DNA from 2 places in the Arthrobacter sp. efr-133-TYG-104 genome. Region 2 is predicted to be linked to the other one. Evidence: riboswitches for the same ligand, from Rfam matches in the RefSeq annotation. Region 2 holds a riboswitch; the other holds the start of a gene.
The links. Region 2 has a riboswitch for glycine ahead of gcvP (aminomethyl-transferring glycine dehydrogenase). Riboswitches for the same ligand answer to the same signal wherever they lie in the genome.
Positions count from the first base shown of each region.

Region 1: another riboswitch for glycine. It lies ahead of QRN04_RS11840 (methylenetetrahydrofolate reductase); the one in region 2 lies ahead of gcvP (aminomethyl-transferring glycine dehydrogenase).

Region 1 covers NZ_JARVTA010000015.1:5,994-20,945, reverse strand. The annotation lists gene QRN04_RS11915 (hypothetical protein) at 1-171, shown strand, start outside; gene QRN04_RS11910 (HAD family hydrolase) at 174-932, shown strand; gene QRN04_RS11905 (hypothetical protein) at 929-1,300, opposite strand; gene QRN04_RS11900 (NADPH-dependent FMN reductase) at 1,381-1,992, opposite strand; gene QRN04_RS11895 (Re/Si-specific NAD(P)(+) transhydrogenase subunit alpha) at 2,175-3,341, shown strand; gene QRN04_RS11890 (NAD(P) transhydrogenase subunit alpha part 2) at 3,341-3,676, shown strand; gene QRN04_RS11885 (NAD(P)(+) transhydrogenase (Re/Si-specific) subunit beta) at 3,673-5,046, shown strand; gene QRN04_RS11880 (hypothetical protein) at 5,233-5,472, shown strand; gene QRN04_RS11875 (hypothetical protein) at 5,578-5,925, shown strand; gene QRN04_RS11870 (dihydrofolate reductase family protein) at 5,932-6,489, shown strand; gene mscL (large conductance mechanosensitive channel protein MscL) at 6,535-6,999, opposite strand; partial or broken gene istA (IS21 family transposase) at 7,177-8,873, shown strand; partial or broken gene istB (IS21-like element helper ATPase IstB) at 8,870-9,660, shown strand; gene mscL (large conductance mechanosensitive channel protein MscL) at 9,835-10,242, shown strand; gene QRN04_RS11845 (hypothetical protein) at 10,438-10,659, shown strand; glycine riboswitch at 11,156-11,254, shown strand; gene QRN04_RS11840 (methylenetetrahydrofolate reductase) at 11,647-12,411, shown strand; gene QRN04_RS11835 (hypothetical protein) at 12,859-13,314, shown strand; gene QRN04_RS11830 (hypothetical protein) at 13,412-14,281, shown strand; gene QRN04_RS11825 (hypothetical protein) at 14,283-14,792, shown strand; gene QRN04_RS11820 (hypothetical protein) at 14,789-14,952, shown strand, end outside.
Region 2 covers NZ_JARVTA010000001.1:52,884-67,835, reverse strand. The annotation lists gene QRN04_RS00350 (LytR C-terminal domain-containing protein) at 1-92, opposite strand, end outside; gene QRN04_RS00345 (DUF3263 domain-containing protein) at 142-477, opposite strand; gene QRN04_RS00340 (uracil-DNA glycosylase) at 581-1,351, shown strand; gene QRN04_RS00335 (siderophore-interacting protein) at 1,517-2,359, shown strand; gene QRN04_RS00330 (threonine/serine exporter family protein) at 2,372-3,859, opposite strand; gene QRN04_RS00325 (peptidoglycan bridge formation glycyltransferase FemA/FemB family protein) at 3,902-5,218, opposite strand; gene QRN04_RS00320 (lipid II:glycine glycyltransferase FemX) at 5,326-6,414, opposite strand; gene QRN04_RS00315 (L-serine ammonia-lyase) at 6,518-7,930, opposite strand; gene gcvH (glycine cleavage system protein GcvH) at 8,183-8,569, opposite strand; gene gcvT (glycine cleavage system aminomethyltransferase GcvT) at 8,614-9,762, opposite strand; gene gcvP (aminomethyl-transferring glycine dehydrogenase) at 9,775-12,621, opposite strand; glycine riboswitch at 12,799-12,896, opposite strand; gene QRN04_RS00295 (TetR/AcrR family transcriptional regulator) at 12,989-13,528, opposite strand; gene QRN04_RS00290 (MFS transporter) at 13,601-14,952, shown strand, end outside.

The DNA of each region.
Region 1 (14,952 bases), on a different contig from region 2:
GCATCGGTGGATGAGGCCGCCAGGGGAGTCGAAGCCATCCGGGAGGTGGCCGGGACGGGACTGCTCAGCAGGGCGTCATCGGAACGGTATGCGGTGCTCATGCTGGAGGAGCCTGAGATTGACTCGGCTCTGGCGGGGCAGGCCCCGCGCGCACGCGTGGAGGTGGGCTAGGAATGGCAGAATCAAAGTCCGGCAAGGCAACCCCAACCGCAGGAAAACGGCGCGGCGTCCTCTTCGATGTGGATGGAACGCTGATCGACTCCAGTTACTTCCACGCAATGGCTTGGTGGCAAGCCTTCCGCCGGGAGGGCTTGGACGTCCAGATGTCCGCCATCCATCGCTGCGTGGGAATGGGCGGGGACAAGCTGATCCAAGCCCTGGTTCCGGGTTGCTCCGAGGATATGCAGGAAGACTTGAAGTCAGCACACGGCGCTGTGTTCTCGACCTTTTGGCCCGCGTTGCGGACTTTCGATGCTGCCAGGGAGCTGTTGTCCGCGATCTCGGAGTCCGGCTTGGCTGTGGGCTTGGCATCCTCTGCCCAGGAACGCGACCTTGAGGTCAGCAGGCAGCTTCTCGACGGCGAATCCTCCGACGGCGGCGGATCCTCCGACGGCGACGGAGCTGCCATCGATGCTTGGACCAGTTCCAACGATGCCAAGGAAAGCAAGCCTGAGCCGGACATTCTCCTGGCGTGCCTGGAAAAGCTGGAGCTCAGCCCCGAAGATGTCGTTTTCGTTGGGGACGCGGTGTGGGACGTGAGGGCCGGCGCCGCAATCGGGGTGCCCGTGATCGGCTTGCTGTGCGGTGGAATCAGTGAGGCGGAGCTGCGCGATGCAGGTGCCGCAGAGGTCTATGACAACCCGCGGCACCTGCTCGAGCAGTTGGAATCCAGCATCATTGGGCGGCTGACCAAGGGACAACCCAGCGCTTAGCGGCGGCGATCCGTCAGTCCTTTATCCTTGGGGCGCCGGTTCCGCACCGTCCAGATGATGATGCCGATGATGATGATGGCTGCCGCGATAGCCAGAATCCACGGCACCACGTCGGTCCGTTGTTGTTGTTGCTGGCCGGTCTCTCCCGTGCCCGGATTGTTGGGTCCGGTGCTTCCGCCGGTGGACGGGCTGGGCGCGTCTGAGTCGGATGCGCCGGTCGTCGCCGTAGGGGAGCTGCTGGGCGTTGCGCTGGCGGCGGTGACATGGCCCTGAGTCGAGACGGCGGCGGCGGCCGCAACAGCCGTAGCGGCCATCGACCCGGAGAACAGGGCCAATGCCAGGGTGGTCATGGCTAGTCTATGAAGCATCGTTTCTCCTTGGTGAGGGTGTGGCCGAGCATCATTTATATTAGTAAGCATACTGACTAAACCATGAATTGCGGAGAAAACTAACGATTCAGCTTGTCAGTGTCCGGTTCCGGGTCACCGATATGGCCCGGAGCGTTGGCGGCGAGGACCCGCTGCACAAAGGCGCTATATTCCTCCATGAAGTGGCGCAGCAGACCTGCGGTGGCCTCGTCCTTTACTGAACCGTCGTCGTCGTAGGCATCCGCGACAAAGCGGATGTACGCCTCGGGGGCATTCAGCTGCGGTGCGTCGAGGAAGCTCAAAACGCTTCGCATGGACGACTGCATGACCGCCGTGCCAATGCCGCCAGGCGATGCGCCGATGATCCCGGTAGGTTTGCGGGCGAATGAATTGGTGCCCCAAGGACGGGAGCCCCAATCGATGGCATTCTTCAACGCGCCCGGGATGGAACGGTTGTATTCGGGCGAGATGAACAAGATACCGTCGGACGCTGCGATGGCATCCTTCAGGTCTTTCCCCACTTGGGGAAAGTCGCCGTCGTAGTCGGAGCTGTAAAGAGGGAGATCCTTGATGGCGATCTCGTGGAACTCCAACTCGGGCGGGGACACGCTGATGAGGGCCCGCGACAGGACGCGGTTGATGGATGTGCTGGACAAACTTCCGACGAAATAGCCGATCTTGAACGTTTCCACGGGGGCGTTCCTTCCCGACGGCACGGCCGGAACCGGCTCGTCGACGGTGTGGCGGCTGGTTGCCTCCAGCTTCAACTGACCCTAGTTGACTTGTGCACATAGCGCAGCCCCCTACTCCCCTCCCGCTCCCCGCAGTCATAGACTCATGCCAACTGGTTCGGGTTGCGGAAGAGGGGTGGCGGGTGAAGGCAGGCGTAGCACGTGAAGCGCTCGACGGCGAGCGTCGCGTCGCGGCGACGCCGGAGACGGTCAAGCAACTGACGGAGTTGGGATTGGCAGTCGAAATCGAGTCCGGCGCAGGCCTTGCCGCGGGCCACAGCGACAGCGATTACCGGAAATCCGGCGCTTCGGTGGTGCAAGCCCTGGACCTCGGGACGCTCGACCTCTATTGCCACGTACGTCCCATGAAACCTTCGACGGCGGCGGCTCTTCGCAGGGGCGCCGTCACCGTGGGCCTCGGATCGCCGTCGTCGGAATTGCCCACTGTCCGTGCCCTCGCCCGCAGCGGGGTGACCGCGTTTGCTCTGGAACTGGTTCCGCGCATCTCGCGTGCGCAGTCAATGGATGCCCTGACCTCCCAAGCCTTAGTTGCGGGCTATCGCTGTGTACTGGAGGCCGCAACACGCTTGCCGAGGTTCTTCCCGCTGTACATGACAGCTGCCGGCACCATTCCGCCGGCCCGCGTGTTGGTTCTGGGCGTGGGAGTTGCCGGCCTGCAGGCGATTGGCACGGCCAAGAGGCTCGGGGCCAGGGTGTCGGCAAATGACATCCGGCCTTCATCTGCAGACGAGGTAGCTTCCATGGGCGGAACCTTCATCAACCTGAACCTGGAGACAGCGGAGGCTTCGGGCGGATACGCGCGTGAACTGAGCGCAGATCGTGGAGCCCTCCAGCGGGCACTCTTGGCTCCGCATGTAGCCCAGTCGGACGTCCTGATCACCACCGCCGCGGTCCCGGGAAGGCGGGCCCCGCTCCTGGTGAGCCGTGAGATGGTGCAGGGCATGCGCCCGGGGTCGGTGGTGGTGGATCTCGCGGCAGAATCCGGAGGGAATGTTGAAGGGAGCATCCCGGGCGAGGTTATTTCCATTACTACCGCGGATGGCTGCGGCGCGGTCACGCTGGTGGGGATGAGGGACGCTGCGTCGGCCATGCCTGCAGACGCCTCGCGGCTATACGCCAAGAACGTTGCCAACCTTGTCGCGTTGATCACCAAGGACGGAGTTGTCGCCCCGGACTTCGGTGACGAAGTGGTGGCGGGTACCTGCCTAACGTACGACGGCGAGGTGCGGCACGAACCCACCCGGGCGGCGTTGCTTACCCTCGGCGACCCCGACAGCAAGGTGGGCTGATGGACGGCATGAGCTTGTTGACCATCACCGTGCTCGCGGTGTTCGTCGGCTTCGAGGTAGTTTCCAAAGTGTCCAGCACGCTGCACACACCCTTGATGTCCGGCGCCAACGCCATCCACGGCATCATTCTGGTGGGCGCTATCATCGTGGCCGGCCAGGCCATAGAACCCCCGGTGCTGGTGGTGGCTTTGGTGGCGGTGGTGCTGGCAACGGCGAACCTCGTGGGTGGCTTCGTGGTGACCGACCGCATGCTCGAGATGTTCCGCGGAAGGGGCCGCCCGCCGTCGTCTGCCGGATCAAGCGCCGAAAACCGGGGCAAGGAGTGGCGCCCGTGACGCTACTCAGCCCCACCTGGACGGCGCTTCTTTACCTCGTCGCTGCGGCGTGCTTCATCGTCGCACTGAAGGGACTGAACTCGCCCCGAACAGCTCGTCGTGGCAACCTCATCGGCGCCTTGGGTGCGTTCCTGGCCGTGGTGACGGTGTTTGTTTCAGCGAGGATGGAGAACATCCCCTGGATTATTGCCGCAATGGCCGTGGGAGCCGGAGTTGCGGCCCCGGTGGCCAGGCGGGTTCAGATGACCCAAATGCCGCAGCTCGTCGCCTTGTTCAACGGGGTAGGCGGTGGAGCTGCAGCCCTTGTGGCTCTGCTCGAGCTTCCCCATCACGACGATCCTTGGATTCGGCTGGCGGTGGTGTTTACCTTGCTCGTGGGCGCCGTGTCCTTCGCAGGTTCCGGCCTGACCTTTGCCAAACTCCAAGGTTTGATGACTACACGCCCAGTAACGTTTCCGGGCCTTCCCGTTCTGATGGGCGCGGTATTGCTCGCTGCCGTGGCTGCGGGTGCTTCTGTCGTGTTCAGCGGCTCATCGCTGCTGGCCTTGGCTGTTCTGCTTCTCGGACTGTGGACAGGCGTCCTCCTTGTCCTCCCGGTGGGCGGCGCCGACGTCCCGATCGTCATTTCTTTGCTGAACGCGTTTACCGGACTGGCCGTTGCGGCGTCGGGACTGGTGCTGGGAAATGTCCTCCTTGTGGTCGCGGGCACACTGGTCGGAGCATCAGGAACCATCCTCACCCGCGCCATGGCTGCGGCGATGGGCCGCAGCGTCGCGGGAATCCTGTTCGGGGCATTCAAGGGCGGTTCCACGGCAGGTTCCACTGCGGTGAGTGATCGCCCGGTCCGTTCCTCCAGCGCAGAAGACGTTGCTGTACTGCTGGGATATGCGCAACGGGTCATCATTGTTCCGGGGTATGGGTTGGCCGTGGCCCAAGGGCAGCACACGGCGGCAGAATTGGCACTTGCATTGGAAAGCCGGGGGATTGAGGTGGACTTTGCAATCCACCCAGTGGCGGGGCGGATGCCTGGCCACATGAATGTCCTGCTGGCTGAAGCCAATGTTCCGTATGAATCACTCAAGGAAATGGGTGACATCAACCCGGAGTTTAAGACCGCGGACGTCGCCCTGGTCGTCGGGGCCAACGACGTCGTCAATCCGGCGGCAAAAACCGTCTCCGGATCGCCGATCTACGGCATGCCAATCCTTGAGGTCGCGGACGCCCGCCAGGTGGTGTTCCTCAAACGGTCCATGCGCCCCGGCTTTGCCGGCATCGAAAACGAATTGCTGTATGAGCCCCAGACCACGCTGCTGTTCGGGGACGCAAAGGAATCGCTCACCAAGGTCCTCGGAGCGGTCAAAGCCCTCTAGGAAGCAACCCGCGGTAGCCCGCCACGAGTCCGGACCGCAAACCGCGTCATGTACGGAACATCCACGGCACTCGTCATTTGCAGGGGGTGGCCGTTGGAGCCGCGTGCTGTGATCCGCCGCCGGGCCTTCCAGGCTGTCCTTGGTTGCGGACAGACGGATGGCTAGGAGTCGATTTTGTATCACGGGATGAAGGATTTCACGCGGGGTCCTGGCGAAAGTATGCCGGGAAAGATCGTGTCCGATTGGCGGCAACTCCCGGGCCGGGTGGTTCAGGTTTGGCACTACGATCAGCTCGTGGACGAAGGATCGGTTGAGACCGTGACCGTAGACGGCGGCGTCCTGTGGTTAAAGCAAACAGGGCCAATAGAACGGCGCATGGTGGTCAAAGAGCTCGGCATAGGCCAACAGGTTCGCGTCATAGGCTGAATCACCCTGCCTGCGGAGGGTCTTCCCGGGCTGTCCGCGCGAACCTAAGCTTGGGACGGTACGGCGCTCACGCGTCGAATACCAACGTCCAAGCGAGGTTGTGCCATGACAGTGAAACTCAACAAGAAGGCCTTCGAACACGCCAAACAGCTGATCGACGACGGCAAGGTGGTCAAGGATGCCCGCGACGACTGGAGCGAGCACGCCCCGTCCACCAAGGATGAGAATTCGTTCTTGGACAAGCACGGTCATGCCGAATACTCCAAGTGGCACCTGGGAGTGGACGACGACCACCCGGACGATCAAAAAGGGCACTACAAGTTCCCCATCGGGGACTTCAAGAAGATCCACCGCTGCGCAGTGATCTCCGCGGAGAGTCGCGCCGGCCAAAATGATTACGACGATATTCGCGCAGCCCTCGGGAAGCTGCTGGAAACGATCGACGCGGACTGAAGCCACATGGGAAGACTCATCTACTCGGCCATCATGTCCATTGACGGTTACGTCGCGGACCGCGACGGCAAATTCGACTGGAGCGCTCCGGACGAGGAAGTGCACCGTTTCATCAATGAACGCCAACGCCATATCCGGCACCACTTGCTCGGACGCCGCCTCTACGACGTCATGAGTGTCTGGGACACGTGGGATACCTCGTCCGAGCCGCCTTTCATCGATGACTTTGCGCAGCTTTGGCGCCGGGCGGAGAAGGTGGTCTTCTCGCGAACCCTGCAGGATCCGTCCACTCGCAACACCAGGATTGAGCGGGAGTACAGGGCTGACGACGTCCGGAAACTCAAGGCATCGGTAGCAACAGATATCTCCATCGGGGGCCCCGAACTCGCAGCCCAAGCGTTCCGTGATGGACTGATCGATGAATGCCAGTTGGTTATGGTCCCGGTCATCGTAGGTGGCGGGAAGAAGGGGTTGCCCGCAGACTTTGGTACCCGACTGGAACTCGTTCAGGAGCGCACGTTCGGCAACGGAGCAATTTTCCTCAAGTACCGGGTGCTTAGCTGACGGTGGATCTGGCCAGGCGTTCCTTCCCTGTTGCCGGGGGCCGGCTTAGCGGGAGTGGTCGGAGCCCGGGCCTTGGACGGGAGTGGCAGCGTGGCTGGCTTTCCGGGGTTCGGCTGCATCCTTCAACAGGTCGCGGATCTCGGCCAACAAGGCTGTGTCCGCGGGAAGAGGCTTTTCCTCCGGCTCCGCCGCTCCGAGGCGGCTTTTGACCATGGAGTTGACTTTGTTCATCGGAGCAACGAAGACGAAGTAGACCACCGCGGCGGTAATCAGGAAGGTCACGACGGCGGTGAGGACGGCGCCGATGTTGACGAACGTGGCAGGGTTGTCCTGCCAGATCTTGAAGCCAAGTCCATCAGCCTTCATTCCACCGGCAGCGGCTATGACCGGGTTGATGATGTTCGTTGTAAAAGCGCCAACCAATGCGGTGAATGCACCACCAATGACCACTGCAATCGCAAGTTCGATGACATTGCCGCGAAGTATGAACTCTTTGAAACCCTTAAACATGGAGTGTCCTCAGATCGGGTACAGGTGTCTGTGGCTGTGACAGGTTTATATGGCCACGGCAGGACGGTTATTTCCGGCCCCACTTCATGACTCACCGGGCACCTGTGGCGGTTATTTGTGGCCCCACCTTCAACGTTGGATTCATCACTGGATGGATGCGGCGGAAGGCTGGTCTGGATGGAGTCGAGAGTGGAGTTGTTCGCGCGGATTCGAAGGGACGCCCGGGTTAAGGGCCTGTCGGTTCGTGCGTTGGCGGTCCGGTACGGGGTTCACAGGCGAACGGTAAGGCAGGCACTGGATTCAGCTGCCCCTCCGGAGCGTAAACAGAGACAAGGCGTGTCCTGAAGGCTGGAGCCCTTCCAGGGCGCGATCGATGCGATGCTGACCGAGGACACGACGGCGCCGCGGAAGCAGCGCCATACTGCACGCAGGATTTTGGCCCGGCTCATCGAAGAGCACGGTGCGCAGGAGCTGTCGTATTCGACGGTGCGGGATTGTGTGCGGGTCTGCCGCGCCCAGATCGATGTGGAGGCCGGCCGCCGGGTTGAGGTGTTCGTTCCCCAGGAACACGCCCCCGGAGCGGAAGCCGAGGTGGACTTCGGTGAAGTCTGGATCATGCTGAACGGGGTGAAGACGAAGTGCCACATGTTCATCTTCCGGTTATCACATTCGGGCAGGGCCATCCACCGTCCCTGACCGGGCGGCAGGCGGATCTACCCGCCCCAGGCTCAGGAAGCCTTTCTTGAAGGCCACGTCGAGGCCTTCAAAGTTCTGGGCGGCGTCCCGACTAAACATATCCGCTATGACAACCTCACCAGTGCTGTAACCGCTGTGGTGTTCGGCCAGGGCCGGCAGCGCCGGGAGAACGACAGATGGGTGTTGTTCCGTTCCCACTACGGCTTCGACCCCTTCTATTGCCAGCCCGGCATCGCCGGGGCCCCAGAAAGGGCGGGGTTGAAGGTGAGGTGGGCTGGTTCCGCCGCAACCGGCTTTCACCGATGCCGGTTGCTGACTCCCTGGACGAGCTCAACGACCGGATCCGCAAATGGGAAGCCCAGGACGAGGACAGGAGGATCAATGACAGGATCCGCACCATAGGCCAGGACTTCGAGATCGAACGGCCGTTCCTGGCCCCGTTGCCGGCAGAGGAATTTGATCCGGGTCTGGCGCTGAACCCGAGGGTCGACAGGTCCTCGATGGTCACCGTCCGGATGGTGAAGTATTCCGTCCCGGCCCGGTTCATCGGCCGGAGGGTCAGGGTCTCATTGCGGGCGTCCGAGGTCGTGATGTTCGATGGCCGCACCGTGGTCGCCAGGCATCAGGGGCTCGCCGCCCGGTCCGGACAGTCGGTCCAGCTGGACCACTATCTCGAGGTCCTCAAAACCAAGCCCGGCGCCCTTCCAGGCTCCACCGCTTTGGCAAGGGCGCGAGAGTCCGGGACGTTCAGCAGCGCGCACGAGGCATTCTGGGCCGCCTCCCGCCGGGTCAACGGCGACGCCGACGGGACCCGTGAACTCATCGACGTCCTGCTCCTCCACCGGTCCATGGACGCCTGCGACATCCACGCAGGCATCACCGCGGCCCTCGTAGTGGGCGCGGTCAGCGCCGACGTCGTCGCGGTCGAAGCCCGCAGACACGCCACGACATCTTGCCGGAGTGGGGCCAGTTCCGGCCGTCATCCCCGTGTTCATGCTGAAGAGAAAGTGCAACGAGTTCTCAGTCTCACCCAACGCCGCCTCATGGACCCCGCCGCCGTCATCGCCGGGCTGCCACCTGATAGCCGGCCACTGCCCTCAGTCCGTGCCTATGACGAGCTGCTGGCCAAACGTTCCGAACACCCCGCAGGAACCGCGTCAAAGGAGAACATCTCATGAGCCCCACCGCACCGGCGACCACCATCACCCCGGCCCTGCGCCGGCGGCGAGGCCTGGCCGAACAGGCAGCGGTTGCCGCCGTGGACCAGGCCTGCCGCCGACTGCGCCTGCCCACCATCCGGGCAGTCCTCGATGAAGCCCTCGCCGTCGCGGGGAAGGAACAACTCTCGTACCAAGGCTTCCTGGCCGAACTGCTGCTGGCCGAGTGCGACGACAGGGACCGGCGCTCCTCGATCCGGCGCGTGAAAGCCGCGAACTTTCCCCGGGACAAGTGGCTCGGGGACTTTGACTTCGACGCGAACCCGAACATCAATTCCGCCACCATCCACACCCTGGCCACCGGAGAATGGATCCGCAAAGGACAACCCCTCTGCCTGATTGTAGACTCCGGAACCGGCAAATCCCACCTGCTCATCGGACTCGGCACCGCCGCCGCGGAGAAGGGCTACCGAGTCAAATACACCCTCGCCACCCGACTCGTGAACGAACTCATCGAAGCCGCAGACGAGAAGGTCCTGGCCAAGACCATAGCCCGCTACGGCCGCGTGGACCTGCTCTGCATCGACGAGCTTGGCTACATGGAACTTGACCGTCGAGGCGCCGAACTCCTCTTTCAGGTCCTCACCGACCGTGAGGAGAAAAACTCCATCGCCATCGCCTCCAACGAATCGTTCTCCGGCTGGACCAAAACCTTCACCGACCCGCGCCTCTGCGCCGCCATCGTGACCGGCTGATCTTCAACGGCACCATCATCGAAACCGGCACCGACTCCTATCGCCTGGCCCATGGCATCGCGCGTAGAAGTTCGGAACAGGTGAACAACCCCGCTGCAGGAACCCAAGGTCCCCGCAGAGGTGAATCCGACCTCATGCCACGGGCGCCGGCAGGCACTGGGTAACTCACAACGAAACTTTCCCCAAAAGTATCCGATACGGCGTCCGCGTGGGGTAGTTTGATCGCTATGTTGACCGGATTCAAGAATTTCATCATGAAGGGCAACGTCGTAGACCTTGCCGTCGCCGTCGTGATTGGTGCCGCCTTTGGTGCCGTAGTCACGGCCCTAGTCCAAAGCGTTCTCATGCCGTTCATCGCGGCCTTGGTCGGATCTCCGAACTTCGATAGCTTCGCCGTCGTGACCCTCAACGGAAACGACATTAAATTCGGTGTCCTGCTCACAGCAATTGTTAACTTCGTGCTCGTGGCGGCAGCCATTTACTTCGTCATCGTCGTGCCCATGAACCACATGATCGAGCGCCGCAACCGGCGCCTCGGCATCAACCCGGACGTCAAGGAAGAAGCGGCCGAAGACCCCCAGATTGCCCTGCTCACGGAAATCCGGGATTCCCTACGGCAAGACCGCAGGCCCTAATCAAGTCGGCGGACCCAAACCCGACCAAAATCCGCTTTCAGGGCTAAAGCGCCGCCTAATTGCTTCGGTACGCTTACGTTCCGCAGAGCGATGCTTCGATAGCGTGTCTCTCAGCGGCGCAGGGATAAATCCCGGCGTTCGTGCAGCCGCAGGCTGGCTGGGCTTGTTTTCCGTCATCGATGAAAGGACATGAAAGTGGCTGTTTCGATTGAATTGGGCAAGGCATTGGGCAAGGCCTACGAGAACTCGACTCTGGACGAGGTCCTGTCGGCCCCGCCCTCGGCTCTTGCCGGCCTGACCGAAAAGCATGATGAACTGCTTGCCGGTATGGGAATCAAAACATTCCGCGATCTGGGAAGCAACAAATACTTCGCTACGGCAGGTGTACTGGTCGCGCTCTCCGGCAAGGTCGGGTAGTCGGTCTGGACTGTTTGTGCGCCTAACTGAAAAGGTCCGGCCCGGCGCACGCCAGGTCGGACCTTTTCCATTCCAGAATGGATTTCTCCCCCTCAAGAGATCTGACATGCTAGCAACGACGGCGCCCCGACTCCATACCCCCGACCGGCATCTGCCGTTCCCCCGGGCGATACAGGAACCCTTAGCCAACCGGTGCGAAAACCGTCCCGCCAGCCCGAGACCCACAACAACGTTCCGTGAACCTGGGGCCACTTTCAATCGCCCCTCTGGGGCCAAAAATACTTTGACGCAATCATGTCTCGCTCTGCAGAGATCAAACTACCATTCCGGGATGTCAAACAAGTGAGAAGCAGGGGGTGATGTGGATAAGTAAATCTGGGAGGTGTGCGTTGGTTTTGAGGGAAGAACCGTCCGCGCACCCATGCATGTATGGTTGCGCTTCTTCAAACGGACCCGTTATGGTGTGAAGCGTGTCACTCAGGTGGCGCAACGCTTTTGATCTGCGGCGGGAGAGTCCTGCCGGTACATCCAGTCAGGCGCCGTAGGAGCAAATCCTCCCCGGGAATCTCGCAGGCCCATGTACCGCCGCGGCGAGGCAACTCTGGAAAGCAGCACGGATAACCGGGCTCACCGACGGTGCAAGCAGGCATAACGTGGAAACACGGTCTGCGGAATCTCTCAGGTCCAAGACAGAGCGGGGAGGAACTTTTATTCATCGTGGCGCTCACTGGGCCGTGAATCATGGAGTTCCTCTTGACCGTTCAATCAACCCCTACCGCTTTCGCGACCAGGCATATCGGCGCACGATACAAGGCCGACGTCGACACTCTGCTCAAGGCCATAGGGTACGACTCTGTCGGCGTGAATGCTGACCGCCGTGTGAGGCCCGCTCTGCATGGAAAGACCCTACCCAAGGGTGCAGATCAGGCCACGCAACGCCCGAAACAACTACGCCCGCCAGTACGCCAGCGAACCAGGACCTGATCCATGCTCCCCACCCGCGTTGAAATCATTCCCACCGACGGCGTTGTTGCCCGGGTCGCTGAAGCCCTGCCGAAGAGCACCATCATCAGTGTCACGTGCCTTCCGCACCATGGAATTGGCCCCACTATGGGGACCGCTATCCAGCTCAGTGAACTGGGCTACGCAGCGGTGCCACACTTAGCTGCGAAGTGCCTCGATAGCCGGGCCCAGCTGCAGCGGATTCTTGGCGACTGCGCCAGTGCAGGCATCTCTGAGGTGTTTGCGATTGGCGGTGATGCGCCCCATCCGGCGGGACCGTATTCCACCGGCGTTGAACTTGTGCGGGATATTGCAGACATCACAGGCGGGAAGATGGCGGTGGGGGTGGCAGGATACCCAGAAGGCCACCCAAACATCAACGGACTGCAGTTAGTGGAAGCCTTGGCTGCCAAACAGGAATACGCCACAAGGGTGGTGACCCAGATGTGCTTCTCGGCCAATGCGATCCACAATTACGCGGCGTTGCTCCGGCGGGAGGGTGTGCACCTTCCGGTCTGGGCCGGTGTTGCCGGGGCCGTGCCTAAGACAAAGCTCATCTCGCTGGCCAGCAAGATCGGTGTGGGTTCCTCCCTCAAATTCCTCAGCAAGAAGGGACCGCTCGCCAAGAGACTCCTGATGGGTGAGCGGTATTCACCGGATGCGCTGATACATGACTTAGCTGCGCAGCCCGGAATCGAGGGAATCCAGCTTTACAGCTTCAACTCCTTAGGCGCGGTCATTTCGGCCTAGCAGCTACTCCTTTCGCGCTCCTCCGGGGCTCTCCGCGCAGCAAGGCCGGGCCTGGGGGCGGTCATCCGAGCACTCGAATATACGCACAGTTTTTGCTCAAGATCGCCACAATCTTGGCGCAAGGCCTGTTCCGGCCCTTGGCTGGAAGGCTGATGCGTTTGTTCATCGCATGGATTCCGTCCGCGTCGAATTGAGCCGTGTTACCCAGCGGTAGGCCGGAATTGGCGGCGCTGGTCCAAGTAGTCAGTTACATAGGACTGAGTAGTTGCATGCCGGGTATGGGTATTTTCCTGCTCTGTTCGGATGAAAAAGTGGCGTACACGGAACGCTAGCCACTCGGTGCGCGCTCACTGAACCATGGGGACATCGCTTCATCCGCCACCCTCGGCCGGATGGTTGGGAGTTGCCTGGCGGCTCCCGGGGACCGATCAACCAAGGAGTTACATCATGCGCAAACTTTCCAAGAAGAGCCGGGTCACCGCCGCAGTCGCAGGCGTCGCTTTGGTAGCGGTAGGTGGCGGAGCCGCTTACGCGTACTGGACCACCACGGGCTCCGGAACTGGAGCCGCAACCAACTCGGCCGGTGGCGGCACTGTCACCCTTCATGCGACGTTTGCGGGCGGTCTCGCACCGGGCAATCAGGTCAATGTTGCGTACACGGCGGACAACTCCACCACCTCAAGCACCGTGGTCGGTGCTCTCTCCGCTCACGTGACCACCGACGTCGCCGGTTGCCTTCCTGCCTGGTTCGACGTCACCGCCGTGACAAGCAACAGCCCAGTGGCTGCGAACTCCACCGGAACGTCTGTGGGCTCCGGTGTGCTGAAGTTTATCGACAGCACCACCGTCAACCAGGACGCCTGCAAGTCCGCCGTCGTGACAGTCAACGTCGGCAGTCTCTAGACTCCACCGGCCGGGGACCACCCTAGGAGTGGCGGTCCCCGGCACACGCATTTCCCCATGTCCCGAATGCACAAGCTATCGTCCGAAAAGAGCCTTCATGGACCGCCGGCCAGAGCGAACAGCACCCGTTCACCGAGTTGGTATACCCCTCCGTGCGCTGCTGCTTGCACTCCTGGTCGCCGTTGTGCCGGTGGCCGCCCTCGCCACTAGCAACGCACCGGGCAACAACGCACAGGGCAACAACGGGCAGGGCGGCACTGCGAAGGTAAGCAAAGGGATCACGGTGGCTCTGAGTCCTTCAAGCCGAACCGTCGACCAAGGGCAGTCCGCCAGTTTCACGGTGTCAGCGACGTCGACGGGAGGCTTCACCGGGCCTGTCACCTTCGCAGTGAGCGGACTTCCGGACGGTGCGACAGCGAGCGCGGCGCCGGCGTCGTTGGTGCTTGCCTCCGGCAGCACCGCGCAGGCGACGCTGACGGTTTCCACAGCAACCACGACGCCGTCGACTAAAACAGACTTCACGGTGACTGGTACCAGCGGATCCACCCTGTCCAATGCGGCTCCCGGGCAGTTGCAGGTCCTGGAGGTCAAACGCACGTTCGGCCTTTCCGGCTCGGTGACCGGCCTGCTCGCGCCGGGTGTTTCGAGGTCGCTGAACCTCCAGATTTCCAATCCGCAGAACAAGAGCATCGCTGTGACAAACCTTTCCGTGGCCATCAGCCAAGTGGTCCGGACCCCCGCAGCAGTTGCGGCCAAATTACCCTGCTCTGCTGCCGATTACAGGATCACCCAATACTCGGGGGCGTATCCGTTGACCGTGGAACCAGGCACTCGCTCACTTTCCGCCTTGGGGGTACTCGAGGCGAACTGGCCGCAGATCAAAATGCTTGACACCCCCCAACTTCAGGATGGCTGCAAGGGCGCGACGGTCCAGTTCACTTTCACGGGCACCGGAGAGGCCAACTAAGATGACGACCCTTCGACTTCCGCGCATCCTGAGCCCAGGAAGGCTTGCACGAACGGCAGCCACGACCGTGGTTCTTTGCATCCTCGGCGGCGCAGGATCCGCCTACGCCTACTGGGCTTCAACCGGCATCGGCGCCGGCTCGGCAGCGAACGGCACCATGCAGACCGTTACGGTGGACGCACTCGTCCCGGGCGATACCCTGCAAACCAGCCTGGTCCCTGGCGGAACCGCCGACGTCATTGTTCGGGCTACCAACCCGAACCCACAGGCGGTAACAATCTACGGCATTACTTCCAGCGGGGCCGCGACTGCCGACGCCGCCCACTCCGGCTGTACAACAACGGGAGTGACATTCACGCCTCCGCCTGCACCCATGGCGTCCCTGACAATTCAGGCCAACAGCTCCATCCTCGTGACGCTGCAGGGTGCCGCCAGCATGGGCACCGGTTCAATGTCCGCATGCCAAGGTGCGCAGTTCAGCATCCCCGTCACGTTGGAGGTACGCAAGTGACCCGCCGCCATCACCACGCTTCCGTCGGCTTTGGCAGGTGGAACCGCGTTGCCCTGATCTTGGTGGGCATCCTTTTCGTCTCATGGGCCGGACCAGCCGCTAGCGCGTTCTGGAGTTCAGTCGGATCCGGCTCCGGGGCCGCAAAGGCCGACGCCGTAAG
Region 2 (14,952 bases):
GGCCGGGACGTTGCTTGGGCGTCGCGGTGGACGCCTTGCCGGGAGCTGTTCTCTGGGACCTGGTCGAACTCGTCCCTGGCATATTTGGTCATGGTGAAGCGTTGTCCTTGCTGGTTGCTGCTGACAGATCAGCCGGGCGTTTTACGCGTCGGACCCCAAGCGGCGCGCAGTCCGCGCGCGCTGGCGGGACGTACGTAGTCTACGCAATCTCTTGACCAGCATGGGATCGTGCGCCAACGCATCTTCCGTATCGATCAGCGCATTCAGGATCTGGTAGTAGTGCGTCGCCGAGAGATCGAACAGCTCACGGATGGCTTGTTCCTTGGCGCCGGAGTACTTCCACCATTGCCTTTCCAAGGACAACATCTGCTGATCCCGCTCACTGAGCGGGGAATCAGGGCGGGTATTTCCGACAAAGTCCGCGCGGTCAAAGTCGGTGGCTTGCTGCGCCATCGGATCCGGTGCTGGTTCGGCCATGGCAGGCTCCTTCGACGCTCAGATGGGAAAAGACCTACCCCCATGTTAGGGGCGAATAACAACGCTGTCATTCGCATGGGCGCCGGACGCAGGAGACAATGGCGTGGTGACTGGCGAGGATGCTCTCTTTGATCTTGAACCGGCGGCGGTGCCGGACCTTGGCTTTGCCGAACTGGTGGGCAGGCCGTTGGATGAGCTGATGGCGCCCGACTGGGCGGCTGCCTTATCTCCTCTGGAAGGACAGTTCCGCGACGTTTTCGCTTTCGTCGCGGCCCAGGCCGACGCCGGCATCCAAGTGCTGCCCTCTGCGGACAACCTCCTGCGGGCGTTCCGGCGCCCCCTCGCCGATGTCAAGGTACTGATACTCGGCCAGGATCCGTATCCGACGCCGGGACATGCCGTCGGACTTTCCTTCGCCGTGGCCAGGCAGACCCGGCCCATCCCGCGAAGTCTGGCAAACATCTACCGCGAGCTCCACGATGACCTTGGCCTGCCGCCCCGTGTCCACGGAGACCTCAGCGCTTGGTCCGATCAAGGCGTCCTCCTCTTGAACAGGGTCCTCAGTGTCTCCGCGGGAGCTGCCGGCTCGCATCGAGGGAAAGGCTGGGAGGCTATCACGACGGCGGCCGTCACGGCGGTGGCGGAACGCACCGACGGCTCGGGCCGGCAGAGCCCGCTGGTGGCGATCCTGTGGGGAAAAGATGCGTTGTCCGTCGAACCCCTGCTGGGAGGTGCCCCGTCCATCTCGTCTCCCCATCCCAGTCCGCTTTCGGCCTCTCGCGGTTTCTTCGGCTCCAAGCCCTTCAGCCAGGCCGATGAGTTGCTGCGCGAGCAGGGCGCCGCCCCGATTGACTGGGAACTCCCGGTCCTCTAAAGGGCCACGAGTAGCGGCGCCACGAGTGGCGGCCCCACGAGCTGGAGGGTCGCCCTTGCTCCGTTGTGGGGCCCGCTCTGCAGGGTTGGAGGGTGATTTAGGCTGCAGAGCGGGCCCCACAACGAGGGGGCGGTTGCTGAGACGCAGTGGCCTAGGCTTGCTTCTATGAACGCCGCACTCCCATCGACATCCTCTGCCACACGCAAAACCCGCCCGCAGGTCAACCTGACAGTGCTGAGTAAAGAGCTCCTTTCGCCCCACATGGTGCGGATTGTGGCGGGCGGAGAGGGCTTCGCGGACTACGAAAACAACGAGCACGTAGACAGATACGTCAAGATCGTTTTCCCGCAGCCGGGCGTCGACTACCAACTGCCGCTGGACTTGTGGGCCATCCGGGAAACCATGCCCCGCGAGCAGTGGCCGCACACACGGACCTACACCGTCCGCTGGGTCAACATGGAAGTCAAGGAACTGGCCATCGACTTTGTGGTCCACGGCGACGAAGGCCTGGCTGGACCGTGGGCCGCCGCCGCCCAACCCGGAGACGACCTGATCTTCACTGGTCCCGGTGGTGCCTACAGCCCAGCGCCGGACGCCGACTGGCATCTTTTTGCCGGCGACGACGCCGCGATTCCGGCCATCGCAGCCTGCGTCGAGTCCCTCTCCGAAGAAGCCCGGGGCATGGTGTTCCTGGAGGTGGACAGCGAGGCCGATATTCTCCCGATCGCGGGGCCCCCGGGCGTCGAACTTCACTGGCTGTTCCGCCGCGGAGTACCCGCCGGATCCAGCGAGCTGCTGCTTGAGTCGCTCCGCGGCATCGAGTGGTTACCGGGCCAGGTAGACGTGTTCGCCCATGGGGAGCGTGGCTATATGAAGGGTCTCCGCGAGATCTTCTTCAGCCAAAGGGGCTTGGAGCGTTCTCAGGTCTCCCTCTCGGGGTACTGGGCGCAGGGCCGCGTGGAGGAAGTATTCCAAGCCGAGAAGAAATTGCCCGTAGGCAAAATCTAGGCCTTTCAGGAACTAACGCCGCCGTACCCGGCGCCGCTCATTGCTGGACAGCCCCTTGGTCAGCGGCCTGGCAAGGTTGTCACCGAGCACAATTCCGGCTGCCACCCCGAGCACAATCGCACCTGCATTCAGCATGCCTCCGGCGCCCACCAAAATGTTGCCACCCTCAACGGTCAAAACATACATGGAGCGGAATATAGTTAGCCCGGGAAGCAGGATCAGTGCCGCCGGAACAGCGACCACCAGCTGCGGGGCGCCCAGTTTGAGCGCGAGGACCCTGGCCAACAATCCGATGACGACGGCGGCAACGGCCGGAGACAGGCGGTCCCCGACACCCCCTTGGCCGACCCCCCACAGGACAAAGAAGCCCACGATACCTACGGCCGCCGTCGGGAGGAGCAATCGCATCTGGGTCTGTTCGGTAACACCGATGGCCAGCACAGCGATGGCTATCAAGACCGCTTTGCCCCACAAAGGGTACGCGTCCGGGAATGTTTGGGTGACGTCCAGCACCGCGCTTCCCATCACCGTTCCCACCACCACAGCGACGGCGATGCCCGCAACGATGGCGCCAAAGGTGAGCAATGTTGAGAGGAACCGTCCCGCGGCTGTGACGGGGAAGCCATTGATGGCGTCCTGCACGGCTGAAACGAGCCGACCTGTAGGCAACAACAGCAAGATCCCGCCAGCAACCACAATCGATGGCGCGATGTCTACGCCGGCCCATCGAAGCATCAACGCGATAAAGGTCACCAGGAACGCGCACGCCATGGTGACGAAGAAATCCGCGGTCCGCCACTTGGTCAGTCGACGTGCCAGCAGGCTGACCATGAGGTTGGAAGCGAAAGCAACGGCGGACGCTCCGAGGCCCCCACCCAGGACGCCCACGAAGACCGCGGCAAATACTGCGAAGGCCATGGTTACCATCCAGCGGGGAAACGGCTTGGCGCTGCGAATGATGCCGTTCAGGCGACGAACTGCTTCGTCACGGCCCACTCCCCCTGCGATGATGTCGGTCACCAGCTGGTGGACCTGGGCGAGTCCCGCATAATTATTCGTCCAGGAACGGACCACGCGAAGAAGCGTAATGGGGGTCTGGTCCTTGGGCGCGTAGTTGATGGCGACCGACTGGTTGGTGATGTCCACTTCAACGTTTTTGAGGCCCAGGGCTGCTGTCACGGCAATCATGCTGGTCTCAACCTCAAGGGCACCGGCACCGTAACGGAACATGACTTCGGCCAAATGCAGGGCGAAGTCGATCGTTTTCCGGGCGGAGGCATCCACGCCCGCCACCTGGATGGTGGGATTGGCGTAAGGACTTCCCGCCAGCCGGTCCACGATATTCATGGGCGCGGTGGGCGGACTGTCCCCTTGAACCAAGCGCATCAGCATGCGTTTTGCGGTGACGTTCTGCCGCACCTGCGATGGTCGCAGCGGCTGGGTCTTGGGCAAGCCATCCGTTGGCGGACGGCCGCCGGACCCTTCGGGCCATTCAGTCACGCAGCGATCCTCCCGTTGCTTTTTTGATCAGCGCCTTTTTGATCAGCGGTTTCTCCGGAGTTTCCTCAGTACGGGCAACTTCTCTACTGGTAATCTTCCCAGAACCGTCTGGACAGTCCCTGCAAGCTTCCTGGCCGTGCGGTACGCGGTGAATGCCAAGGGATTCACGGGCGCCACGAAATCACCAACCAGTTGGACCACTTCGCCGCCGAATCCCTTCTTGAATTCGTAACCGCCGTGACCAGTCTCGTCCTGGCCTTGGATTCCGAACGTGCCATAGAAGTTGTAACGGGAGTACCCGTTGTTCAGCGCGTGGAGCATCATGCCCCAGTAAAGGGATGTTGCGCCGTTGAAATAGATGTAGTCCTGGACGGTTCCACCTATGACGCACACCAGTTCATCACCTGAGCATGCGAAGTGGATGGCGGCAACGGTGGCCACGCCCACCGAGTCCGGGAATCGTTCAATGTCCTTTAGGCTCCGCTCGTAGCTGTCCACGAGGTCCTGTACAACCTTGATCCGGTTGGCCTTCTTTTTGCTGCCGGTTTCTTCGACCTCACGCTTGAGCTCGGCCAACGTCTTGGATTCAGCTTCCAGGCGCTCGGTGATGGACGCCCGATACTCAGGGATATTGATCTTGGCCATCATGAGCTTGGTGAACTCATCGGAGGTGTTGCGGAGGAGTTGCTCGTAGTACTCGCGTTCGCGGTAGGTGAAGCCCTTCTCATCCCCTGCCGTGCTGAGGGCATTGTAGAAGTCGTCCAGTGTTTCCAGGGTGGCCTGTTCTAGGTAGACGCCGTTCTTCTCGGCCTTACGGATGGCCTTGCGGGTCCGGTAGTTCATGCCCATGATGAGTTCCTCGGAATCCGCGATCCCGTCGAGCTGCTTCACGAACATCCAGTTGATGTTGGCAAAGTTCATATCGAAACCCTGGTGCTGGAATCCAAGGCCCTGCAATTCCTTCATCAGAGGCCGGTTGTCCTCGATCTCCGGGTGTTCCGCGCCTTCCTCATCCCGCGCGATGTACCGGACGTTGGGTGAGATCCGCAGTTCAGCAGCCTTCTTGGTAGCCGCGTGCTTCTTCAACTGCTCGACGACGAAGCGCACCGCCACGGCGTCGGAATAATCCATCAGCGGGCCCTTGGCGCAGTCCGCGGTCTTGTAACCGAAGCGATTCGACGCGTAGACGAGTTTCCCGGCAGCGATGAGGCTTCCACCCCTGGTAACGCCGAAGAGCTCCACTTCCTGCCCGCGTGCGCGCTGGAACCTGGTCAGATCCATGGATTGGATGAAGCTACCCTGAGGGTGTCCTTTGGCGAACGTCTCGTAATCAGTGTCGCTGAGAATCACGAATTCCATCTCGGTTCCAGCCTGAATCGGTGTCAAAGAAATTACCTCACCTAAAAGTAGATTTTGCACCCGTGAGTAGCCGGGCCGGGCCGTGCTTGTTGCCTGTTCTTACGCGCTCAGTAGAACTGGCCGCCGGTGCGCATTGTTTCGAGTCGACGGAAGACCTTCTCGGCACCCTTGAGCCACAGCTTGTAGCGGAGCGGGCTCAGGACCATGTCGTAGCACCCCACGAAATCCGTGACGGTCTTGGTGAAGCTCGTCTTGAAGGATCCAAGGCCGTACAGCGGGTGGGATTTGTCTTTGATGCGGGCAGCCGGAGGGGTTCCGCAGAAATCGTACTCAACACAGCCGAGTTCCTGCATCCGCTGGATGGCTGCCCATTGGGCCAAGTGCGAGTCGCCGTACTGCTTACGGTTCTGCGTGGAACCGCCGTCCTTGTACGTAGCCTTAGAACCGTAATTGATGACGAACGCGCCGACGCTCGGTGCCCCGTCCTCGTAGACGAAGAAAAAGTGTCCCTGGCCGCGGCTGCAGAACTCGCCCCAGAAAGTGGCGTAGTACTCGTAGCTGCGTAGCGGCATGGCGCCTTTGGCGTTCACGGTGTTCTGCATCAGGGCGTAGAGCTTGCGGTAGCTGTCCTCGCCCGGCTCGGCCGGCAGAACCTCGCACCCCTCGCGTTCAGCCCTGCGGACGGCGTTCCGGGCCCGTGACGAGATGCTCCTGAGCACTTCATTGGCCGGTGCCGAGATGTCCAGGATCGCCGTGAAGTCGTTCGACTGGATGTTCGGAGCCTTGACCAAACCGGCTGCCCGCAGTTGCGCTGTCACCTCAGGTGACTCGACGACGTCGGGCTCTACCTTGATGGTGAAGACGTTTAGCTTCTGTTCCTTCGCCAGGGCCGCAACGGCCGTGAGCATGGGTTTGATGTCCTCGACTGAGGCGGCGTCTGGCCCCTTGATGAGGTACCAGAGGCGGCCGAGGACCGGGAACTTCTTCTCCAGCAACAGGTTGTAGCTGGCGTAGTCGGCAGTCTCCACCACCAGGCGGCGGACCAGCCAACCGTTACCGTCCTTGACTGCCGCATAGGCGTCCGACTGCAGCATGTTGCCGCCGTTGGGATTCGCCGTGACGTGCTTGTCCCAGTTATCGGTTTCCTCGGCGGTGGCAAAGCGGGCGGTAAATTCTCGCAAGGTGGCCGTGTCCAATCTCAGGGTTTGGTGCCGTGTTGAGCGTAGGTGTTCAGAGTGGAGCGTGCATGCGGACATGCAGGACCCAGTCTATCGGGATCAAAAAATCAGGTGGTTGCGCTCAGCATTCGACGACGTTGACGGCGAGGCCGCCCATCGCGGTTTCCTTGTACTTATCGGACATGTCCTTGCCCGTTTCCCGCATGGTCACGATCACCTCATCGAGGGACACCCGGTGTGTCCCGTCGCCCCACAACGCCATCTTCGCGGCATTGATCGCCTTCGCCGCAGCAATCGCGTTCCGCTCAATACACGGGATCTGCACCAACCCGCCGATCGGATCACAGGTGAGCCCCAGGTTGTGCTCCATCGCGATCTCCGCGGCGTTCTCCACTTGACCCGGCGTACCACCCATCACCTCAGCCAGCCCGGCAGCAGCCATCGACGACGCCGACCCCACCTCGCCCTGACACCCCACCTCAGCACCGGAAATGGACGCCTGCTCCTTATACAACACACCCACGGCACCGGCAGCGAGCAAGAACTTCACCACCACATCATCGCGGTCCCGCTGGGTGGCGTTCTCCATGCCCGGGGCGTAGTGCAACGCGTAATACAACACTGCCGGGATGATCCCCGCAGCACCATTCGTGGGAGCCGTGACCACCCGGCCACCGGAGGCATTCTCCTCGTTAACCGCCAGCGCGATCAGGTTCACCCACTCCTGCCAGTACTTCGGATCATTCCGGTCCTTGTCTTCCTTCAGGAGCCGCTCCAACCAATCAGGAGCACGACGCCGGACCCGCAACCCACCAGGCAACACACCCTCACGCTTCAAGGACGTCTCAACACAGGCCTCCATCACAGCCCAAATATGCAGCAAGCCCTCCCGGATCTCCTCCTCAGACCGGGACGCCCGCTCATTGATGAACATGATGTCGCTGATCCCCAACCCCTTCGAGGCACACCGGCCCAGCAACTCGGCCGCCGTCCGGAACGGCAACGGCAACTCCTTCTTCGACTCCTCCAACTCAGCCCGGGCCGCGTTCTCCTCACCCTCACGGACAATGAACCCGCCACCTACCGAGAAAAACGTCGCCTCCTTGAGAACGTTCCCCTCAGCATCAGAAACCGCGAACCTCATCCCGTTCGTATGCCGCGGCAACACCGTCAACGGATGCAGCACCATATCCTCCACCGCATACGGCAGCTGCACACCCCCACCCGAAGCACCAGCAAGGTTCAACAACCCGGTGTCAGCGATCGCCGCGAGACGCTCCTCCACCTCATCGGGCAGGATCAATTCGGGCTGAAACCCCTCCAACCCCAACAACGTCGCCGTCATGGTCCCGTGCCCACGACCCGTCGCAGCCAACGATCCATACAAATCCACCCGTAAACCCGCAACGTCCCCCAGCACGCCGCTATCCACAAGCTCCCGCGCAAAGACCGCGCCAGCCCGCATCGGCCCCACCGTATGCGAACTCGACGGACCAATGCCGACCGTGAACAAATCAAAAACACCAACAGCCATAGCCGTGATTCCTTCATAAAACTTGAGGCGTTCCGGCAGATGGTCCTGCCGGATGGCCACTCCCGCTCGTGACGGAAGGCGACCGAAGCACGACGCCGGACGGCCCCCAAAGGCGGCAATCCGGCGTCGCAAGTTATTCAGTTACTGCATTCAACGCTACGCCCATCCGCGCCCGTTTCGGGGCCTCGCTGCGGATAGTGCCGTGCGTACGGCGTCCTGCGCAGCGAGCCCACGAAATGGCGGGCACAGAGATCAGGAAAGGTCTCCGCCGTTCTTGGAGGCGTACTCCTGGGCGGAAAGCAACGGCCCCTCGGACTCAGCGGCTACCTTGAAGAGCCACCCCGCGCCGTAGGGGTCGTTGTTGATCAGGGCCGGATCACTGACAACGGCGTCGTTGATCTCGGTGACCTCGCCGGTGACAGGCGAGTACAGGTCCGAGACGGACTTGGTGGACTCGACCTCTCCGCAGGTCTGGCCAGCAGTTACGGCAGTTCCAACCTCGGGCAAGTCAACGTAGACGATGTCGCCCAGTGCGTCGGTGGCAACCTCGGAAATCCCAACGGACACCGAGTTTCCCTCGCCGCGGGAGACCCACTCGTGCTCGTCGGAGTACTGCAGTTCGGGCGCTACTTTGGGCATTCTGTTTCCTTTACGTGTGGTGACTACAACTAAACCGGCGGGTTTTACTTTTGGCGCTTGTAGAACGGCAGTGCTACGACTTCGAACGGCTCGCTCTTCCCCCGGAGATCGATGTCCAGCGGGGTGCCAACCTCGGAGAATTCGACGTTGACATAAGCCAACGCTACCGGGTAGCCGAGCGTGGGGCTCGGCTGGCCCGAGGTCACCTCACCGACCACTGCGCCGTCCTTCAAGACCGGGTAGTGCCCGCGTCCAGCGCGACGCCCCAGGCCTTTGAGGCCCACGAGCTTGCGCCCGTTGGTGGAACCGGCGCCGTCTGCCTTCAGGGCCGCGAGTGCATCCTTGCCGACGAAGTCGCCTTCCTTGGACACGGCCACCACAGGCCCGAGCCCTGCAGCGAACGGGTTCCCTTCGCGGGAGAGCTCGTTCCCGTAGAGGGGCATTCCGGCTTCCAGACGCAGGGAGTCACGCGAGGCGAGTCCTGCCGGGACGAGCTCTCCGTCTTCTGCGACCTCGGTGATCGCCTGCCAGAGCGCAGCCGCGGATTCGTTGGGCACGAAGATCTCGAAGCCGTCTTCGCCGGTGTATCCGGTGCGGGCGAGCAGCAGGTCCTGGGTTCCGCCGTCGAACGTGAACGGGACCTCGACGGCGGCGTAGTACTTCAGATCCTGGACCAGCGCGTGCTGTTCGGCCGGCACCAGGCGCAGGAGGATGGCTTCCGCGAGGGGGCCCTGGACGGCAATCAGGGAAGTCGCCGCGGAGGCGTCCTCCACCACAACGTCGAAGCCGGCAGCGCGTTCCAGCAGCTCGGCGGCCACAACCTTGGCGTTGCCCGCGTTGGGAACCACGAGGAACTTGTCCTCGCCTTCCACTGAGGAGGGGCGGCGGTAGGTGATGAGGTCATCGATGATGCCGCCGTCGGCGTTGCAGATCAGCGAGTACTTTGCCTTGCCCTGGGCCATGGCGGAAATTTTGCCCACCAGCGCGTAGTCCAGGAAGGCGGCCGCCTCGGGGCCCGTGACCCAGACTTCGCCCATGTGGGAGAGGTCGAACAGGCCTGCGGACTTACGGACGGCGTGGTGCTCGGCCAACTCGGAGGAGTACTTCAGCGGCATCTGCCAACCACCGAAGTCCGTGAAGGACGCGCCGAGCTTCTTGTGCTCTTCGTAGAGAGCGGTGTAATTCTCAGTCATTGCAGGAACCCCTTAGTTCTCGAAGTCTTCGATCGGAGGGCAGGAGCACACGAGGTTCCGGTCACCGGCTGCGCCGTCGATGCGTCCTACCGGCGGGAAGTACTTGTCCTGCTTGAGGTGGTGGACGGGGAACGCGGCCTGCTCACGCGGGTACGCGCGGTCCCAATCGGAACTGACGACGGCGGCTGCCGTGTGCGGTGCGCGGCGGAGAGGGGAATCCTGCACGGAGAAGTCCCCGGCGGCGACCTGGTCGATCTCGGCACGTATGGTGATCATCGCCTCGATGAACCGGTCGATCTCGGCCAGGTCCTCGGACTCGGTGGGCTCCACCATCAGGGTGCCCGCAACCGGGAACGCCAGGGTGGGGGCGTGGAAGCCGAAGTCGATGAGACGCTTGGCCACGTCCTCAGCGGTAACACCCGTAGTGGCCGTCAGTTCGCGAAGGTCCAGGATGCATTCGTGGGCAACGAGTCCGCCCTCGCCCGTGTAGAGGACCGGGAAGTGGTCGTTGAGACGGGACGCGATGTAGTTCGCCGCGAGCAGCGCGGACTTGGTGGCGTCGGTCAGGCCCTGGCCGCCCATGAGCTTCACGTACGCCCAGGAGATCGGCAGGACACCGGCCGAACCGAAACGGGACGCCGAGATCGGGACGCCGTTGCCTTCGGTCCAGGACGCAGCATCGCCGGGCATGAACGGTGCCAGGTGTGCTTTCGCTGCGACCGGGCCAACACCGGGTCCGCCGCCGCCGTGCGGGATGCAGAAGGTCTTGTGCAGGTTCAGGTGCGAAACGTCCCCGCCGAACTTGCCCGGCTGGGCAAGGCCCACGAGTGCGTTGAGGTTCGCGCCGTCGATGTACACCTGGCCGCCGGCCTCGTGGATCGCGTCGCACACTTCACGGACGTCGGCGTCGTAGACACCATGCGTGGACGGGTAGGTGATCATGATGGCCGAGAGCGCGTCCCGGTGGGCCTCGATCTTGTTCTTGAGGTCCACGTGGTCGATGGTGCCGTCCGGTGCGGTGGCCACAACGACAACCTTCATCCCGGCCAGCACGGCGGACGCTGCGTTGGTTCCATGCGCCGATGCGGGGATCAGGCACACGTTGCGCTGGTCGTCGCCATTGGAGCGGTGGTACCCGCGGATCGCGAGCAAACCGGCGAGCTCACCCTGGGACCCGGCGTTCGGCTGGATGGACACTTGGTCATAACCGGTGATCTCGGTCAGCTGCGCCTCAAGGTCGCTGATCAGTTCACGCCACCCCTCGGTCTGGGACTCCGGGGCGAACGGGTGGATGGAGGCGAACTCCGGCCACGAAATCGCTTCCATCTCAGCGGTCGCGTTCAGCTTCATGGTGCACGAACCCAGCGGAATCATGGTGCGGTCCAACGCCAGATCCCGGTCAGAGAGCTTACGGATATAACGGAGAAGCTGGGTCTCGGAACGGTGCGTGTTGAATACCGGGTGCTGCATGAAGTCACTCGTACGCTCCACGGACCCCTCAAGTGCGAAGCCCTCCGTGGACTCGGCAACCGAAGCGCCGAAGACCGAAGCAACGTCGGCCACTACCGCCGTCGTGGTGGTTTCATCAACCGAGATGCCAACCGTGTCGGCGTCGATGCCGCGGAGGTTGATGCCCTTGGTCTCGGCATCAGCCACGATCTCTGCAGCGCGACCGGGGACGCGGACGGTGACGGTGTCGAAGAAGGAACCGTGAAGGACCTCGACGCCGGCAGCCTTCAGGGATGCCGCGAGGGTACGGGCGTGGTTGTGAGCCGTCTCAGCGATCGCTTTCAGGCCGTCGGGGCCGTGGTACACCGCGTACATCGAAGCAACGATCGCGAGCAGCGCCTGGGCCGTGCAGATGTTGGACGTGGCCTTCTCACGGCGGATGTGCTGTTCACGGGTCTGCAGCGCCAAGCGGTAGGCCGGGACGCCGGCGTCGTCCTTGGAAACACCCACCAAGCGGCCCGGCATGGAACGCTCCAGGCCCTTCTGGACGGCCATGTAGGCCGCGTGCGGGCCGCCGAAGAACAACGGCACACCAAGGCGCTGCGCGGAACCGACCGCAATGTCAGCGCCCTGCTCACCGGGAGGGGTGATGAGCGTCAGGGACAGAAGGTCGGCAGCAACCGTGACCAACGCACCGCGCTCCTTGGCCTCAGCGATCACAGCAGAGTGATCGAACACCCGGCCAGAAACGCCGGGCTGCTGCAGCACAACACCGTTGATGGCACCCTCGGGAAGCCCGAGCGACAGGTCCGCGACCTCAACTTCGAAACCCAACGCCTCGGCACGGCCCTTGACCACGGCGATGGTCTGCGGGAGGCAGTCGGCGTCGAGGACGGTCTTGCCATCACGTGCCGCTGCGGACTTGTTCGCCCGGCGCATCATCAGGACGGCTTCGGCAACGGCCGTGGCTTCGTCCAACAACGACGCGTTGGCGATCGGGAGGCCAACCAGGTCCTGGACCATGGTCTGGAAATTCAGGAGCGCTTCGAGGCGGCCCTGCGAAATTTCCGGCTGATACGGCGTGTATGCCGTATACCAGGCGGGAGACTCAAGGATGTTGCGGCGAATCACAGGGGGCGTGACGGTGTCGTAGTACCCCTGCCCGATCATCTGCACAGCGGTCTTGTTCTTGGACGCCAGCTTGCGGAGCTCAGCAAGAACCTGCACTTCGCTCAACGCGTCCTGTAGCGTGAGTGCGACGTCCTGACGGATGTCTTTGGGAACAGCGGTGTCAACCAAGGCATCGACCGTGTCATAGCCAACGGAGGCGAGCATGGTGTCGACGTCGGCCTGGCGTCGTGCGCCGATATGCCGATCGACGAAGGTGGTGGAGGCAGAACTAACCGTCACGGGGAACTCCATTACTTGGGCGGCGTTTGTGTACGCCACAGCGGCTGGGTCCCTCCCCACTCTGTATTGGACCTGAGAGTTTCCGCGCGTTGTGTGGACAATCATCGCTTGCACCGTCGGTGAGCACGGCAGCCTGCCCGGAGTTGGGCCGATTGCTGTGCTGCTTTCCAGAGTTGCCTCGCCGCGGCGGTGCATGGGCCTGAGAGATTCCTGGGGAGGATTTGCTCCTACGGCGCCTGCACCTCTTGCTTGCAGGACTCTCCCGCCGCAGATCAAAGGCATGTTCAGTTGTGTATGGGCGCCTTGATAGGCACGCCACAAATGTTAATTGTCCTATGCGGCGCCGCTGCCCGCAAATGATGACCCGTTAGTTCCGCAGCCGGTCCAAGACACTTAAGAGAATCTCGACGTCGGCCGCCCGCCCGGCGTTGCCATTGTCCTGCCCGCCCTCGAACATCGCGTTGAAATACAGGCCGTCGCCCATATAGCTCACGGCCTTGGCGACGTCCGGCCCCACGTCCTCTGCCAAGACATCGAGCCACATCTGCTGGATGGCGGCAAACCTGAGCCTCGTTTCTTCATGAGCCACTTCGGCAAGGCGGGTCGCAGCCACGAAAGCGCGGTCCATGGGCGTGTCAGCCCACAGGGAGGAACGAATGAAGTGCACAGCAGCTCCTTCAGGAGCTGCCTTCATCCTCTCCGTGTCCTCTTCCGCGAGCTGGTCCAAGCGCGCCAGCAAAGCAGTGATCAAAGATTCCTTATTCGGGAAGTGATACAGCAACCCGCCCTTGGACACGCCTGCCCGCTTGGCGACGGCGTCGAGGGTGGCAGCGCGCTCCCCGACCTCAATGAGCAGGGCTTCATAGGCGTCCAGGACGGCGTCGCGGGCAACTGGTTTTCGTGGCATGACTACATCATTCCCTAAAGGATCGGTTGATCTGAATTGAAACTATACCGTCTGGACGGTATAGTAAGTGCCATGTTCACTCCGTCCGCAACTCAGGCTCCCCGCTCCGTTCGGCCCGCTCTGGGCAGGACAGCGCCGTGGCGCGATTGGGCGGCGCTGGGACTGCTGATGTTCCCGGTGTTGCTGGTCGCCGTCGACAACACCGCGCTGACCTTCGCGCTGCCGCAGATCGCCCGATCCCTTGATGTGGGCGGCGTGCAGCTGCTGTGGATTATCGACGCCTACCCCCTGGTGTTGGCAGCCTTGCTGGTTTCCATGGGCAACCTGGGCGACAGGATCGGCCGACGGCGGTTGCTAATGATCGGCAGCACAGGCTTCGCAGCGGTTTCGGCTGCTACGGCATTTGCCCCTTCGGCGGAGTGGCTCATCGCCGGTCGCGCCGCCCTTGGCATCTTCGGAGCCATGCTGATGCCTTCCACGCTGTCTTTGATCCGGAACATCTTCACCGATCCCAACCGGCGTCGGCTTGCCATCGCCGTATGGGCAGCGGGTTTTTCCGGTGGGGCGGCCCTTGGCCCCATCTTCGGTGGTTGGCTGGTGGAGCACTTCTGGTGGGGCGCAGTCTTCCTGGTGGCCGCTTTCCTGTTGCTGCCGCTCTTGGCCTTCGGGAGGGTGCTCATCCCCGAGTCCAGGGACGCGAACCCCGGGCGGGTTGATCCGCCAAGCATCGTGTTGTCCATCGTGACGATGGCCCCGTTCGTTTACGGCATCAAGGAATCCGCAATCCATGGTTTTGGAGCCATGCCTGCCGGTTTCCTCGTTTTTGGCCTGGTGATGGGCGTTCTCTTTGTTCGCCGCCAGCAGAGGATCGACAGCCCGATGCTCGATGTCAGCCTCTTCAAGAACAAGGTGTTCAGTACGGCCATTGCGGCCAATGTGTTGTCGCTGTTCTCCATGACGGGTTTCATCTATTTCTTCGCCCAGCATCTGCAACTCGTTGAAGGCCGTTCCCCTATGGAGGCCGGGATCGCCATGATTCCCGCCCTCTTGGCGACCGTGATGGCCGGCATGCTGGTGGTGCCGCTGGTTAAGCGCGTACGGCCCGGCTTCGTGGTTGCCGGTGGCCTGACCCTCAGCGCGGCGGGCTACCTCATAGCCGTGCTCGGGAACCACAGTGAGGGCCCAGTGTTCCTCTTGTCGGCATTGACCGTACTGGCGGTAGGTGTTGGTGCGGCGGAAACCATCTCCAACGACCTCATCCTTGGTTCTGTTCCGGCGGACAAGTCGGGGGCAGCCTCGGCCATCTCCGAGACGGGGTATGAACTCGGTTCGCTGCTGGGCACCGCCGTTCTCGGGTCCATCCTGACCGCGTCCTATCAGCACAACTTGGTCATCCCCGCAGGCGTCTCTTCGCAGGTTGCCGG